Regions from separate parts of the Paenibacillus allorhizosphaerae genome, predicted to be linked through region 2. Evidence: predicted binding sites of a transcription regulator. Region 2 holds the regulator's gene; each other region holds the start of a gene.

Region 1 (4,232 bases), on a different contig from region 2:
TTAAACGCTCCACAATCACCCCGCCGTGCGTACGTTTAAGCAAGCCCTCCTGCTCTACTTCAGACAAGTCCCTGCGGATGGTCGCTTCATGAACACCGAATTCTTGGGCTAGCGCTCCAACCGAAGCGGACTGATACTGCCTAACGTACTCTACGATTCTCAACTTTCTCTCCGCAGCTAGCAAGACACTCACTCCTCCACATCAAAGCGATAGCAACCAAAATGTTTGTGCATTTATGCTCATTGATGCTTGTTTATGCGCTTTTAGATTACCGCGCTATCATGTCAGTGTCAATGGAAAATACATCCTATTGCTTCATCGCATATTGTCCTGTGGAGAGTTCTTGAATCTGCGCGGAGGATTCGATCCAAAGGACATTGGAAAGCGTCGCGACTTTCTCCAAAGCGTCCGCGAGCTTCCGGGGCTGGTGGGAGCGGATCGTGATCTTCAATTCCAACACCGCCGTTTCGGCGCTATATACCCATACCTCGTCCGACGGCTTCATTTGTATATTTTTTATTTGGAAACCGAGTTCCTCTAATGTGCTTGCAATTTGGCCAAGCGTACCGGGCTTATCGGGGATTTTAATCATAAGTTCATGATTGCGTCTTTTGCGCATGATCACTTTTTCCCACTTGTTCAAGGCAAACAAGCTGATCAATACAAGCAGGGTTGTCAACAAAGCGGGATAGAAGAAACCGGCGCCAATGGATAAGCCGATCGCAGCAACCACCCACACCGAGGCTGCCGTCGTCAGCCCCGAAACCGTCGATCCGGTGCGAAGAATCGCCCCTGCTCCAAGAAAACCGATTCCGCTGATGACCTGGGCCGCAAGCCGTGCCGGGTCGACGCGTACATTCGGTTCATGAACGAACGCCTCGAATCCGTATATGGACAGAAGCATAATGGAAGTAGAACCCAAGCATACTAATATATGCGTACGAAAGCCGGCTGCGTGGTTGTGCCACTCACGCTCCAAGCCGATCAATCCTCCCAGCAACGCGGACATAAGCAAACGCAGCGTCAAATCCCAGTCGCCAATGTGCCACACACTCTCAACCAAACTTTCCACTCTCCCTGTGAATCATTCGTTGATTCGTTCAAACATTCTTTGCAATTGCTTGAAAAAGATGGATACCATTACATTTATATTCGTTTTTGCGCGGTTTATTGTTCATTTCAGCATACTAACATATTCATATGAACATTTCAACGCATTGTTGCGGTTTGAATTGTTTTTATCCCCTTTTTAACTCAACAAATCAGCCTCGTTAAACACAGTCCTCCTGCATAAAAATCTAGGAAATTCGCCTCTTCTTCCGTCACAAAGGGTGTAATGGGTCCTATATAATCGTGTTCATTTACGAAATAAAATAAACTTATATGAACATTTAGTACGTATCCTGATGCAAGCCAGGACACGAACCCCAACATGACCTCGCTTGACCGCACCACAAAACTTGTGCGTCTGGCGAACGCCGCTTCTACTATGTGTAACTTTTGAGTCTCGCAAACTATTGCGGTAACTAGACGCGCATGCAAAAAAAACAGGCGCTGCCGGCTGCCTGCTTCATAATATAGTTCATCGGTCGCACTATTTTTGGAGTTAAGCAAACCGCCCCAATTGTTTTGGCTTTTGTTGAGCACATTGGTTTTTCGCCTGTTCCTGCTGCCTTAAATTAACGCAGCGCGCCGCTCGCTCTGTTATGAAGCCATTGCGTCAATCGTAAATTGCCTACAAGCAATAAAAATAGTACCGGATACGAATCCTTTGCGCGCCTTCATAACCGTACGGCGTAAGAGATAGAATCGCGTTGAAACAATTACCATTTGTAAGAACAAATGTTCCGCCTTATAATAGAACATATATTCGCATACCGGGAGGGTTCGATGTTATGAATAAAACGCAATTCGAACCGATTCAAGCCAAACATATGCTCAATTCCGTCAAAGCGCCGTCCATGCCTTTCGATTGGTCCATTAATCCGTATCGCGGCTGCCAGCACGGATGCAGCTTTTGTTATGCCCGTTCTACGCATGCCTTTTTGGGTCAAAACACGGACGATACGTTCCAGCATCATATTTTCTATAAAGCAAACGCCAAGCTAGCGCTGGAAAAACAAATCATCAAGATGCTGCGCTCGAAGGACGGCAGACGCAAGCTCGGCCGGGTCGCGATCGGCACGGCAACGGACCCGTATCAGCCTGTGGAGAAGCGTGCGAACCTTACGCGCCAATGTCTCGAAGTGCTGGCAAGCTATGGAATCCCGGTCAGCATTACGACGCGGTCTCCGCTCATCTTGAAGGACGTCGATCTCCTTCAAGCCATGAAGGGAAGCTCCGTCAATATAAGCATCAATACGTTGAACGCCAAAATATTGCGGGATTTCGAGCCGATGACGCCGTCTCCCCATTCCCGGTTCGATACGATTGCTCGACTGACCGACCGGGGAATCGAAACCGGGGTATTCATGGCGCCCATATTGCCTTATATCACCGACAACGAACAAGATTTGGAGGCTGTCATTGACAAGGCTTCCCGCTCCGGAGCGAATTTTGTGATGGGCTCCGTTTTGCGACTGAGCACCTCGGAAGTAAAGAGCTGGTTTTTCGCGACGCTGCAGCAGCATTATCCTCATCTGGCCAAGCGGTATGCCGCGATATATCAAGGTTCGGGTTATGCTTCGTCCCTATATCGAGACACGATTCGCGCCAAATTAAACGTGCTGCTGGAACGATACAAGCTAGCTTCCTATGAACCGTACAAACGGGTAACGCCTATCTCGTCTACCTCTTCATGCGAGGAAATGCCGGTGCAATTATCTTTTTCATTTGAGGGCGATCTGTCCGCACCGAACACGATGGATTCCCCAACCCCATAGCATTTGACGGATCGTTCCTTGCGCTGTTATCATGAAGTCGAACATCATGGCATTCCATCTTCCGAAGGCTTTCTTTTAGAACAGCCTTTTTTTGTTTTCATGCGAATCGGACAAAGGAGGAATTTACGGTGGAGCTTGGATTAACGGGAAAAGTGGCTTTGATTACGGGAGGCAGCAAAGGCATTGGGCTGGGAACCGCCTTGACGCTGGCGAAAGAAGGGGCGTCCATAGCAATCTGCGCGCGAAGTGAGGAGCATTTGCAGAAGGCGGCTTCTATCATTATGGAGCAGACCGGTGCCCGGGTACTCCCTCTGCAGGCGGATGTGACGTCTCCGGACGATTGCGAGCGGATTGCAGCTTCAACCGCAGCGCATTTCGGCAGGCTGGATATTGTAATCAACAATGCAGGAACCTCCGCAGCCGGACCGTTCCAGAACGTCACCGATAACATGTGGTCGGACGATCTGGATTTGAAGCTGCACGGAGCGATTCGCGTTTCCCGCGCCGCGCTGCCCTACCTTCGTCAAGCCGGCGGAGGAGCCATCGTCAATATCGTGACCTCCGCGGCAAAGACGCCCCCGGCTTCTTCGCTGCCGACCAGCGTGAGCCGGGCCGCCGGATTGGCGCTGACGAAAGCGATGAGCCGGGATCTCGCTGCCGATCAAATACGCGTCAACGCCGTATGCATCGGTACGATTCGAAGCGATCAAATCGAGCGAAAATGGAAGCAGGACGCGCCGGAGCTATCCTGGCAACAATACGCGAGCCTTCCGCGTCATCAAATCCCGCTCGGGCGCATCGGGGACACGGAAGAGGCGGCCAACGTCATTGCGTTTCTCGCTTCGCCGGCCGCTTCCTATGTAACGGGAACGGCGGTCAACGTCGACGGCGGCAAAGGCGCCGCCCTGTGACGAGGCGAACTCCTGTTATGAACGGAACGGCCATGTGCAGTTGGTGCCGTCTCCGTTCATTCACGGTATCACCCGGTACCGGGCAATACGGATACGGCTCGGCTGTCTGCGAACTTAATTTCCCGCCTTGTATGTCGGGCCTATAAACATGCAACCGTTGCCTACGGCCGCGTGAATCGGAAAATGTACGAGCTTTCATATGCCGACATCAATTCATCGCTAAGCGTTCGAAAATATTTTTCCTGTGCAGAGATGGCAATGAAATCCGTTGGGATTCTGCGCTTGATTTCCACTTGGAACCCCTCGTTCATAAAAGCCGAAGCAATATCGTCAAGGGAATGAATATTGGCCTTCAAGTGGCTGTACTTCTCGATCTCTTCCTTAAAATAGTCTTTGCTGGGGTTGGACGATAAATCGTTGTAGGTTGCGTAGTATACG
Region 2 (4,232 bases):
CTTTTTCAGAAAGTAAGGCTTACCGGAGCAGTCCGGCGTCTTTTTTCGCACGGATCGGACACGCTTTGTAACAATGTGACACCCGTTTAAGGAGGAGATTTCACAATGACCGTTAACAAATACACCAAAGAAGATATTCTTCGAACTGCCAAAGAACAGAATGTCCGGTTCATCCGCTTGCAATTCACCGATTTGCTCGGAACGATCAAGAACGTAGAAATTCCCGTCAGCCAGCTGGAGAAGGCGCTTGATAACAAAATGATGTTCGACGGCTCTTCGATCGAGGGGTATGTCCGCATTGAGGAATCCGATATGTACTTATACCCCGACTTGGATACTTGGGTAGTGTTTCCGTGGGTGACGGAAGATCGGGTAGCCCGCTTGATTTGCGACATTTATTTGCCTGATGGAAGACCGTTCCCTGGCGACCCGCGCGGGATATTGAAAACCGCGCTGAAGGAAGCCGAGGAAATGGGCTTTACGGCGATGAACGTCGGTCCGGAACCGGAGTTTTTCTTGTTTAAAACCGACGAGAAGGGCAATCCGACGATGGAGTTGAACGATCAGGGCGGATATTTCGACCTCGCTCCGACTGACCTCGGGGAAAACTGCCGGAGGGAAATCGTACTGACGCTGGAAGAAATGGGCTTTGAAATCGAAGCGTCCCACCACGAAGTGGCGCCGGGACAGCACGAGATCGATTTTAAGTATGAGAGCGCCGTAAAAGCGGCGGACCAGATCCAGACGTTCAAACTCGTCGTCAAGACGATTGCCAGACAGCACGGTCTGCATGCCTCTTTCATGCCGAAGCCGCTCTTTGGCGTAAACGGTTCGGGGATGCACTGCCACCAGTCTCTGTTCAGCGGCAAGGAGAACGCGTTCTACGATGAGAACGACAAGCTCGGTCTCAGTGCGACAGCCCGTTATTATATGGCCGGTATTTTGAAGCATGCGCGTGCGTTTGCTGCGATTACGAATCCGACGGTCAATTCTTACAAACGTCTTGTGCCGGGCTACGAAGCGCCTTGCTATGTCGCATGGTCGGCTAGCAACCGCAGTCCGATGATCCGGATTCCGGCGTCGAGAGGACTCAGCACACGCGTAGAAGTGCGAAATCCGGACCCTGCGGCCAACCCGTACCTGGCGCTGGCGGTCATGCTGAAAGCCGGACTGGACGGCATCAAGAACAAGACGCAGCTGCCGCCTCCGACGGATCGCAACATTTACGTGATGACCGAAGAGGAGCGGGAAGAGCAAGGCATCCCGAGCCTGCCGGTCGATTTGAAACAAGCGCTCGACGAGCTGCTTCGCGACGACGTAATCTGCGATGCGCTTGGCGAACACGCGCTCGCTCATTTCTACGAGCTGAAGGAAATCGAGTGGGACATCTACCGCACGCAGGTGCATGCCTGGGAGCGGGAGCAATACTTGACGCTGTATTAAACATCGTTTCTATGAGAAACGTCCGTTCGGGGAAAACGCAAATTCCCGGAACGGACGTTTTTTCATTGTTTCCGCGTTTCCTCGCATCCGCCCAGATCACCCGCCAGCTGCCAGGTAAAGAAAAAATCCCTATTGCCTCCGCTGAAACATAGCGTTTGCAAAAGGGATTGATTTTAATGGATGTTGCGGAATACGCCGATTACTTTGCCGAGGATCGTCACATGCTTGAGACGGATCGGTTCCATCGTCGGGTTCTCGGGTTGAAGGCGAATATGGTCGCGCTCCTTGTAGAACGTCTTTACCGTCGCCTCGTCCTCTTCGGTCATCGCTACGACAATTTCCCCGTTATCCGCGGTTTGCTGCTGCCGCACAATCACATAATCTCCGTTATGGATTCCTGCTTCAATCATACTTTCACCGATTACGCTGAGCATAAAAACGTTATGATCACCAACATAATGCGCCGGCAGCGGGAAATAGTCTTCGATGTTCTCTGTCGCCGTAATCGGCGTACCGGCGGTTACCCGTCCGATGAGCGGCACTCTCGCCACGGAAACGGCGAACGCTCCGTCGCCCTCGCTGCCGTCGAGAATTTCGATCGCTCTCGGCTTGGTCGGGTCGCGGCGAATGAGCCCCTTTTTCTCCAGGCGCTCCAGATGCCCGTGAACGGTCGAACTGGAAGCCAGTCCGACGGCTTCGCCGATTTCTCTTACGGATGGAGGGTATCCTTTGTCTCTAACCTCGTTCTTGATGAAATCCAGGATCGCCTGCTGACGATTGGAAATCTTGCTCATTCGAATCACTCCATTTTTGGTAATCATTACTTAGAAGTATAGCACAGAACCGGAGTTCGTACAAACATAAGTTCGAAAAATCATGTTGACACAAACATTTGTTCGTGTTATCTTAATACCAGAACAAATGTTTGGGGGATGAGATTCATGGTTCAGAATGTACAAGTACTCAATCGTTATAATCGCAGCAATACTCAATACGCTCCGCAACGCGCGGGTTTATATAGGAAGAACAGGGGGCGAACGCTCCGACGCTTCGTGATTATCGGCTTGCTGATGCTTGCGCTATTATCCGTGAGTGGGCTGGCTTCAGCCTTCTTGGGCAACGAAGATGCCTACGCCTCGACGGCATCCGCCAAACGTGCGACCGTCTACGTCGAGCAAGGGGATACGCTGTGGAGCATTGCTCAAGATCATGCAGCCAAAGGGGAAGACGTTCGGGATTACGTGTACAGCATTAAGAAGTTGAACGGATTGAACAATACGAAATTGCAAGTCGGACAGAAACTTATTCTTCCGCCGGGCAAATAGTCCCGCCGCTGCTGATGTTTACCCTTTGGCCGCTCTCTTGACAACCGCTTCCCATAATGTCAAAGTATTAATGATATAGGTCCCGTATTTCGATTACTGGTGGCCATGCGTATGCATAATGTTTTGACAGAAGTCGGGAGGAACGTCATGAAGGAATCGGAACACGATGAAACCGTGAGAAGAATTAACGAATTGGCCCGGAAAGCGAAAGCCGAGGGGTTGACCGATGATGAGCTGGAGGAGCGGAATGCGCTTCGCAAAAAGTACATTGATTCCTTTAAATCTTCCTTACGCTCACACTTGGAAAATATAAAATTCGTTGACGGTGATGAAACGAAATAAAGTCGAAGCTAGTGTGGAACGATGCGGGGACTGATGCCGCCGCAATAGCACGATTGTTCGATTCATCCGTACGGTATACTGTAAATGAATGCATAAGGGGTTAAACTATGTCGCGCAAGTGGGAACGAATGGTCCAAAAGAACACAAAGACGGTTAACAAAAGTAGGAAGAAGAGCGGGCAACCGAGGATTTCGGAGATGCAGTCCGACGGCTCCGTTACTTTTAAAGGGCGAAGCTGGTTTTTGCCAATGCTATTGATGGCTACGGGAGTATTTTGTTTAATTTCTTTCCGCGGCCTGGCAGGGCAGGGGAATTTATACTGGATTACGGGAGCGAGCTATATTTTTCTCGCGGTGCTTATTTATTGGGTGCGGCGGCCTTTCATTAAGATTGGGAAGAATGCTCTTACCTCGCGTCGTTTTGGCGGAGACCGGACAGTAGAAGCGTCTCAGATTAACGAAATAACGATCGGTAAAGACGCCGTAGTCGTACAAATCAAGCCCAAGGGAAACCGTTGGGTATTTACCCGTGTGTACAACCGGTTCCAGATGGACGAGCTGAACGGGAAGATGAAGGAATTTGCCGCTAAAAATAACGTTACTTTAAAAGAAGAATAGTACTTAATTTGGACTGAATGGACAATTTCGGGGGAGAAGAGATCAGGATGACGATTAAAGCGGTACTGTTCGATTTGGATGATACATTATTGTGGGACGAGCGGAGCGTCAAAGAAGCTTTCCGGGCGACATGTCAGGAAGCTGCCAAACGTTATACGCTCGATCCTGATGCTTTGGAAGATGCTGTTCGGCGGGAAGCGAGAGCGCTGTATGAATCTTATGAAACATTTCCTTTTACGAAAATGATCGGGATTAATCCTTTTGAAGGGCTGTGGGCGAATTTCACGGAAGGCAAGCAGGAGCAGTTCCGTAAGCTGCAAGCGCTGGCTCCCGGCTACCGCCAACAGTCTTGGACCCGCGGATTGAAAGCGCTTGGTGTCGACGATGAACAGCTTGGAAGTCGTTTGGCCGAGATGTTTCCCGCCGAACGCCGCAATCGTCCGATCGTGTATGAGGAAACGTTCGAGGTGCTGGATCAATTGAAAGGGAAGTACAAGCTGCTGCT
Region 3 (4,232 bases), on a different contig from region 2:
AGAATTTTTTTAGTTCCGATTATTATGTTTTTCCTGCTCGTCAATGTGAAAACGCCCCATATCCGGATCGAGCAGTTCACGATTACCTATAATCAAATCATCGCAGCGTTAATTTTTATCGTAGCCGCCAGCACGGACAGTTTGGACGGCTACATTGCAAGGAAACGAAAGCTTGTTACGAACCTGGGCAAGCTGCTCGATCCTCTCGCCGATAAGCTGCTGGTATCGGCCGTGCTCGTTTCTCTCGTGGAAATGGGCAAGCTTGGCGCTTGGGTTGCGATTGTGATCATTAGCCGGGAGTTCGCCGTTACAGGCCTGCGGCAGATCGCGCTGCTTGAAGGAAGAGTGATGGCGGCCAGCAAATGGGGGAAATGGAAAACGGCCGTTCAGATTACAGCGATTATCGCGCTGTTGCTGAACAACTTTCCGTTTGAATTCGTTCATTTCCGGTTTGATCTTTTTGCGAGCTGGGTGGCGGCGATCATTACGATGTACTCCGGTTTCGATTATTTTATGAAAAACAAGGACGTCATTAACTGGAATGAGCAAAAACAATAGGTTTCCCGCCTATTGTTTTTGTTTTCATATGCAGGATGTTCAGGTTCTTTACGCGAAATCGCCGTAAAGAACGGTATTTTGAGAATATCAAGAAAAGCTATATTTAAGACACGTTGAAGGACTCCTATAAAAGCTTTTCTAACCCGAAGGAGGATGCTGAATGAGAGCGGAAATCATAGCGGTGGGCACCGAGCTCTTGATGGGCCAGATCGTCAATACGAATGCTCAATACTTATCGCGAGGGCTGGCTGACATCGGTGTCGGCGTTTATTTTCAAACCGTCGTCGGTGACAACGCTCAGCGGATCAAGGAATCGCTGCGCATCGCCAAAGATCGGGCGGACGTCATTATTTGTACCGGCGGGCTCGGTCCGACACAGGACGATTTGACTAAGGACGTACTAGCTGAAACGGTCTGCCAGCGTCTTGTCATGCACGGTCCCTCGATGGATAAAATCGAGCACATGTTCCAAAAGCGCGGCGTACCCATGGTAGAAAGCAATGCGCGCCAAGCGCTCATGCTGGAGCATAGCGAGCCGCTTGCCAATGATACCGGTCTTGCGGTAGGCGTCGCGTTGACCCATGAAGGCACACATTACATTTTGCTGCCTGGGCCGCCGAAGGAAATGAAGCCGATGTTCGACCGCTACGCCAAGCCGTGGATCGCGGCTCAGATGGGGAGCGTGCAGCCGCTGTATTCCGTGATGCTGAAGTTCGCAGGCATCGGCGAGTCGCAGCTGGAGCATGAGCTCATCGATTTGATCGAAGCGCAGAGCGATACGACGATCGCTCCGTATGCCAAGGAGGGAGAAGTGGCGATCCGGCTGACCACTCGTGCCGCTTCCATGCTGGAAGCACAAGCGAAGCTGAAGCCGCTGGAGGAGGAAATCCGCAGCCGGGTAGGCCAATACATATACGCTGCCGAGGACATTGCGTTGGAAGAAGCGGTACTGCGGCTGCTCACCGAGCAGGGCCGTACGCTGGCTGTGGCGGAGAGCTGCACGGGCGGGCTGCTCAGCGACCTGCTTACGAACGTTCCTGGGAGCTCGGCGGCCTTCGCGGGCGGGATTATATGTTACACGAATCGACTGAAGCACGAACTGCTGAATGTGCCGATGGAACAGCTCGAAGGCTCGGGCGCGCCGGGAGCCGTCAGCGAGGAAACGGCCAAACGGCTAGCGGAACAGATCCTTTCGGTGACCGGGTCGGATTACGGGGTATCCGTCACGGGGGTAGCCGGTCCCGGCGAATCGGAGGGAAAGCCGGTCGGTTTGGTGTACGTCGGAGTGGCCAGCCGCGACGGTGAGACGACGGTGAAGCAGCTGCAGCAGTTCGGGAACCGGGAAACGATCAAGCTGCGGTCCGCGAAGAGCGCACTCTATCAGCTATGGAAACGGATGAATTCATAGCTTGCGAATCGGTAGAAAATGCAATATAATAGCAATAACGGAAGCACCGTAACAAGTCAGCCATTTGTTACGGTTTTTCTTTTGCCACAGACGCGAATGTATGTTCGAAAAAAAGCTTGGCAACGGAAGCAAAAGCAGTTATGATAGAACTATCGAATACGAGAAAAGGGAAGTGAGTCTCTTGGCAGATCGCAAAGCGGCCTTGGAAGCGGCTCTTCGCCAAATTGAGAAGCAATTTGGCAAAGGCTCTATAATGAAACTGGGTGAATCCACCCACATGCAGGTAGAAACGATCCCCAGCGGTTCGCTGGCACTGGACATTGCGCTTGGCATCGGCGGTTTTCCGCGCGGAAGAATCATTGAAGTATACGGTCCGGAATCGTCCGGTAAAACAACGGTTGCGCTGCATGCAATCGCGGAAGTGCAGAAGTCGGGCGGTACCGCCGCTTTCATCGATGCGGAACATGCGCTTGACCCGCTGTATGCAAGCAAGCTCGGCATCAACATCGACGAGCTGCTGCTGTCGCAGCCGGATACGGGCGAGCAGGCGCTCGAGATCGCGGAAGCGCTCGTTCGCAGCGGCGCTGTAGATATCATCGTCATCGACTCCGTGGCGGCGCTCGTGCCGAGGGCGGAGATTGAAGGCGAGATGGGCGATTCCCACGTCGGTCTGCAGGCGCGTTTGATGTCGCAGGCGCTTCGTAAGCTTTCCGGCGCAATCAATAAGTCGAAAGTCATCGCCATCTTTATTAACCAGCTTCGCGAGAAAGTAGGCGTAATGTTCGGGAATCCGGAGACGACGCCGGGCGGCCGCGCACTTAAGTTTTACTCGTCCGTTCGTCTGGACGTGCGACGGGTTGAAACGATCAAGCAAGGCAACGATATGATCGGTAACCGGACCCGGATCAAAGTCGTGAAGAACAAAGTAGCTCCTCCGTTCAAACAAGCGGACATCGATATTATGTACGGCGAAGGCATATCCAAGGAAGGCAGTATCGTCGATATCGCGACCGAGATGGATATTATTCAGAAGAGCGGCGCTTGGTATTCATTCAATAACGACCGCCTCGGTCAAGGCCGGGAAAACGCGAAGCAGTTCTTGAAAGAAAACCCGCAGCTGGCAGATATTATCGAGAAGAAAATTCGCGAAAACAGCAATTTGATCGTAGCGATTGGCCCGAATACGGATGACGATGAAGAAGAGGAGCAGGACTTGCTTGCATCTTCGTTTGAATAAGATTCAAGAACTCGCAAGCGGTAAAGTTTCTGCCGTTTGACAGCAGATATCGTTACATGGAAAGAAGATTACATGGGGAGGCACCTTTACGCGAACGTTAAAGGTGCCTTTGTTATGATTGCAGACGGTCGTATATATGTTGGCCTCAAAGGAGCTACGGCTTGCACTGAAGCGTTGCACGCACGCGCATATAATATGCCTGTCCATATGAACGATGCCGGTGAGAAGTTTTTCTTAAAGGATCAGAATGTATGCATGATCAGCGAAGCAAGAACGGTTCGGATCTTTCAAGAAAAGTTTCATCAGAAAGCAGGAATACCAATAATAAAACAGGAATGTCAAGAAAGCATCATCATAAGACACGAACGTGTCTTCTTCGGGAACGCTTCGACCGGAAGCTTGCCACATTTCGGGAAGGAGAACAGACGATGTCCGGCGAGAATCACAATCAAACGGGATTGATAACAAAAGTAGAGCGGCAAAAACGGTCGCCGCACCGCTATAATATATTTGTTGATGAGAACTTCTCATTTTCAGTGCACGAGGATATTTTGATCAAATACAGGCTCATGAAAGGGGAGCAGTTGGAGGAAGCGGGCCTCCGGCAAATATTGCACGCGGAAGAGGCAAACAGAGCGTACTTGGACGCAATCCGGCTGTTATCAAACCGGCTTCGCTCGGAGCACGAAATGCGGGCGAGACTAAAACAAAAAGGATACGATCCGGACATCGTCGGGAAGACGATGGAGAGGCTGCAAAACGAAAAATATTTGGATGATGAGCTGTTCGCCGAGCAGTTGACGAGGCAGCGGCTGGAGTCGCAAAAGAAGGGGCGGTACTTCATTCGCCAGGAGCTTCAGCAAAAAGGGATCAAAAAGGATACGATCCATGGAGCAATGGAACTTGTGGACGAAGAGACGGAGTTCCGTATGGCATTCGGATTGGCGGAAAAAAGATATGCGAGCGAGCTGAACCGTGACCCGGTCAAAGCAAGGCCCAAAATCGCCGGATTTCTTCAGCGCCGAGGTT

The links. The regulator LexA, encoded in region 2, represses DNA repair genes until DNA is damaged. The targets are predictions, from matches to a motif close to CGAACATATGTTCG.
Region 1: ACFQI7_RS26855 (SPL family radical SAM protein) is a predicted target of LexA. The motif match lies at 1,861-1,874, and genes of this name have one in related genera.
Region 3: recA (recombinase RecA) is a predicted target of LexA. The motif match lies at 2,060-2,073, and genes of this name have one in related genera.

Annotation. Positions count from the first base shown of each region.
Region 1 is NZ_JBHSRV010000009.1:122,942-127,173, forward strand. It holds gene ACFQI7_RS26845 (DeoR/GlpR family DNA-binding transcription regulator) at 1-184, opposite strand, end outside; gene ACFQI7_RS26850 (MgtC/SapB family protein) at 309-1,010, opposite strand; gene ACFQI7_RS26855 (SPL family radical SAM protein) at 1,897-2,883, shown strand; gene ACFQI7_RS26860 (SDR family NAD(P)-dependent oxidoreductase) at 3,012-3,794, shown strand; gene ACFQI7_RS26865 (class I SAM-dependent methyltransferase) at 3,956-4,232, opposite strand, start outside.
Region 2 is NZ_JBHSRV010000002.1:885,552-889,783, forward strand. It holds gene ACFQI7_RS12785 (MerR family transcriptional regulator) at 1-16, shown strand, start outside; gene glnA (type I glutamate--ammonia ligase) at 106-1,443, shown strand; gene lexA (transcriptional repressor LexA) at 1,617-2,237, opposite strand; gene ACFQI7_RS12800 (LysM peptidoglycan-binding domain-containing protein) at 2,385-2,768, shown strand; gene ACFQI7_RS12805 (DUF896 domain-containing protein) at 2,916-3,110, shown strand; gene ACFQI7_RS12810 (hypothetical protein) at 3,218-3,727, shown strand; gene ACFQI7_RS12815 (HAD family hydrolase) at 3,775-4,232, shown strand, end outside.
Region 3 is NZ_JBHSRV010000001.1:927,935-932,166, reverse strand. It holds gene pgsA (CDP-diacylglycerol--glycerol-3-phosphate 3-phosphatidyltransferase) at 1-558, shown strand, start outside; gene ACFQI7_RS03965 (competence/damage-inducible protein A) at 719-1,966, shown strand; gene recA (recombinase RecA) at 2,148-3,203, shown strand; gene ACFQI7_RS03955 (RecX family transcriptional regulator) at 3,632-4,232, shown strand, end outside.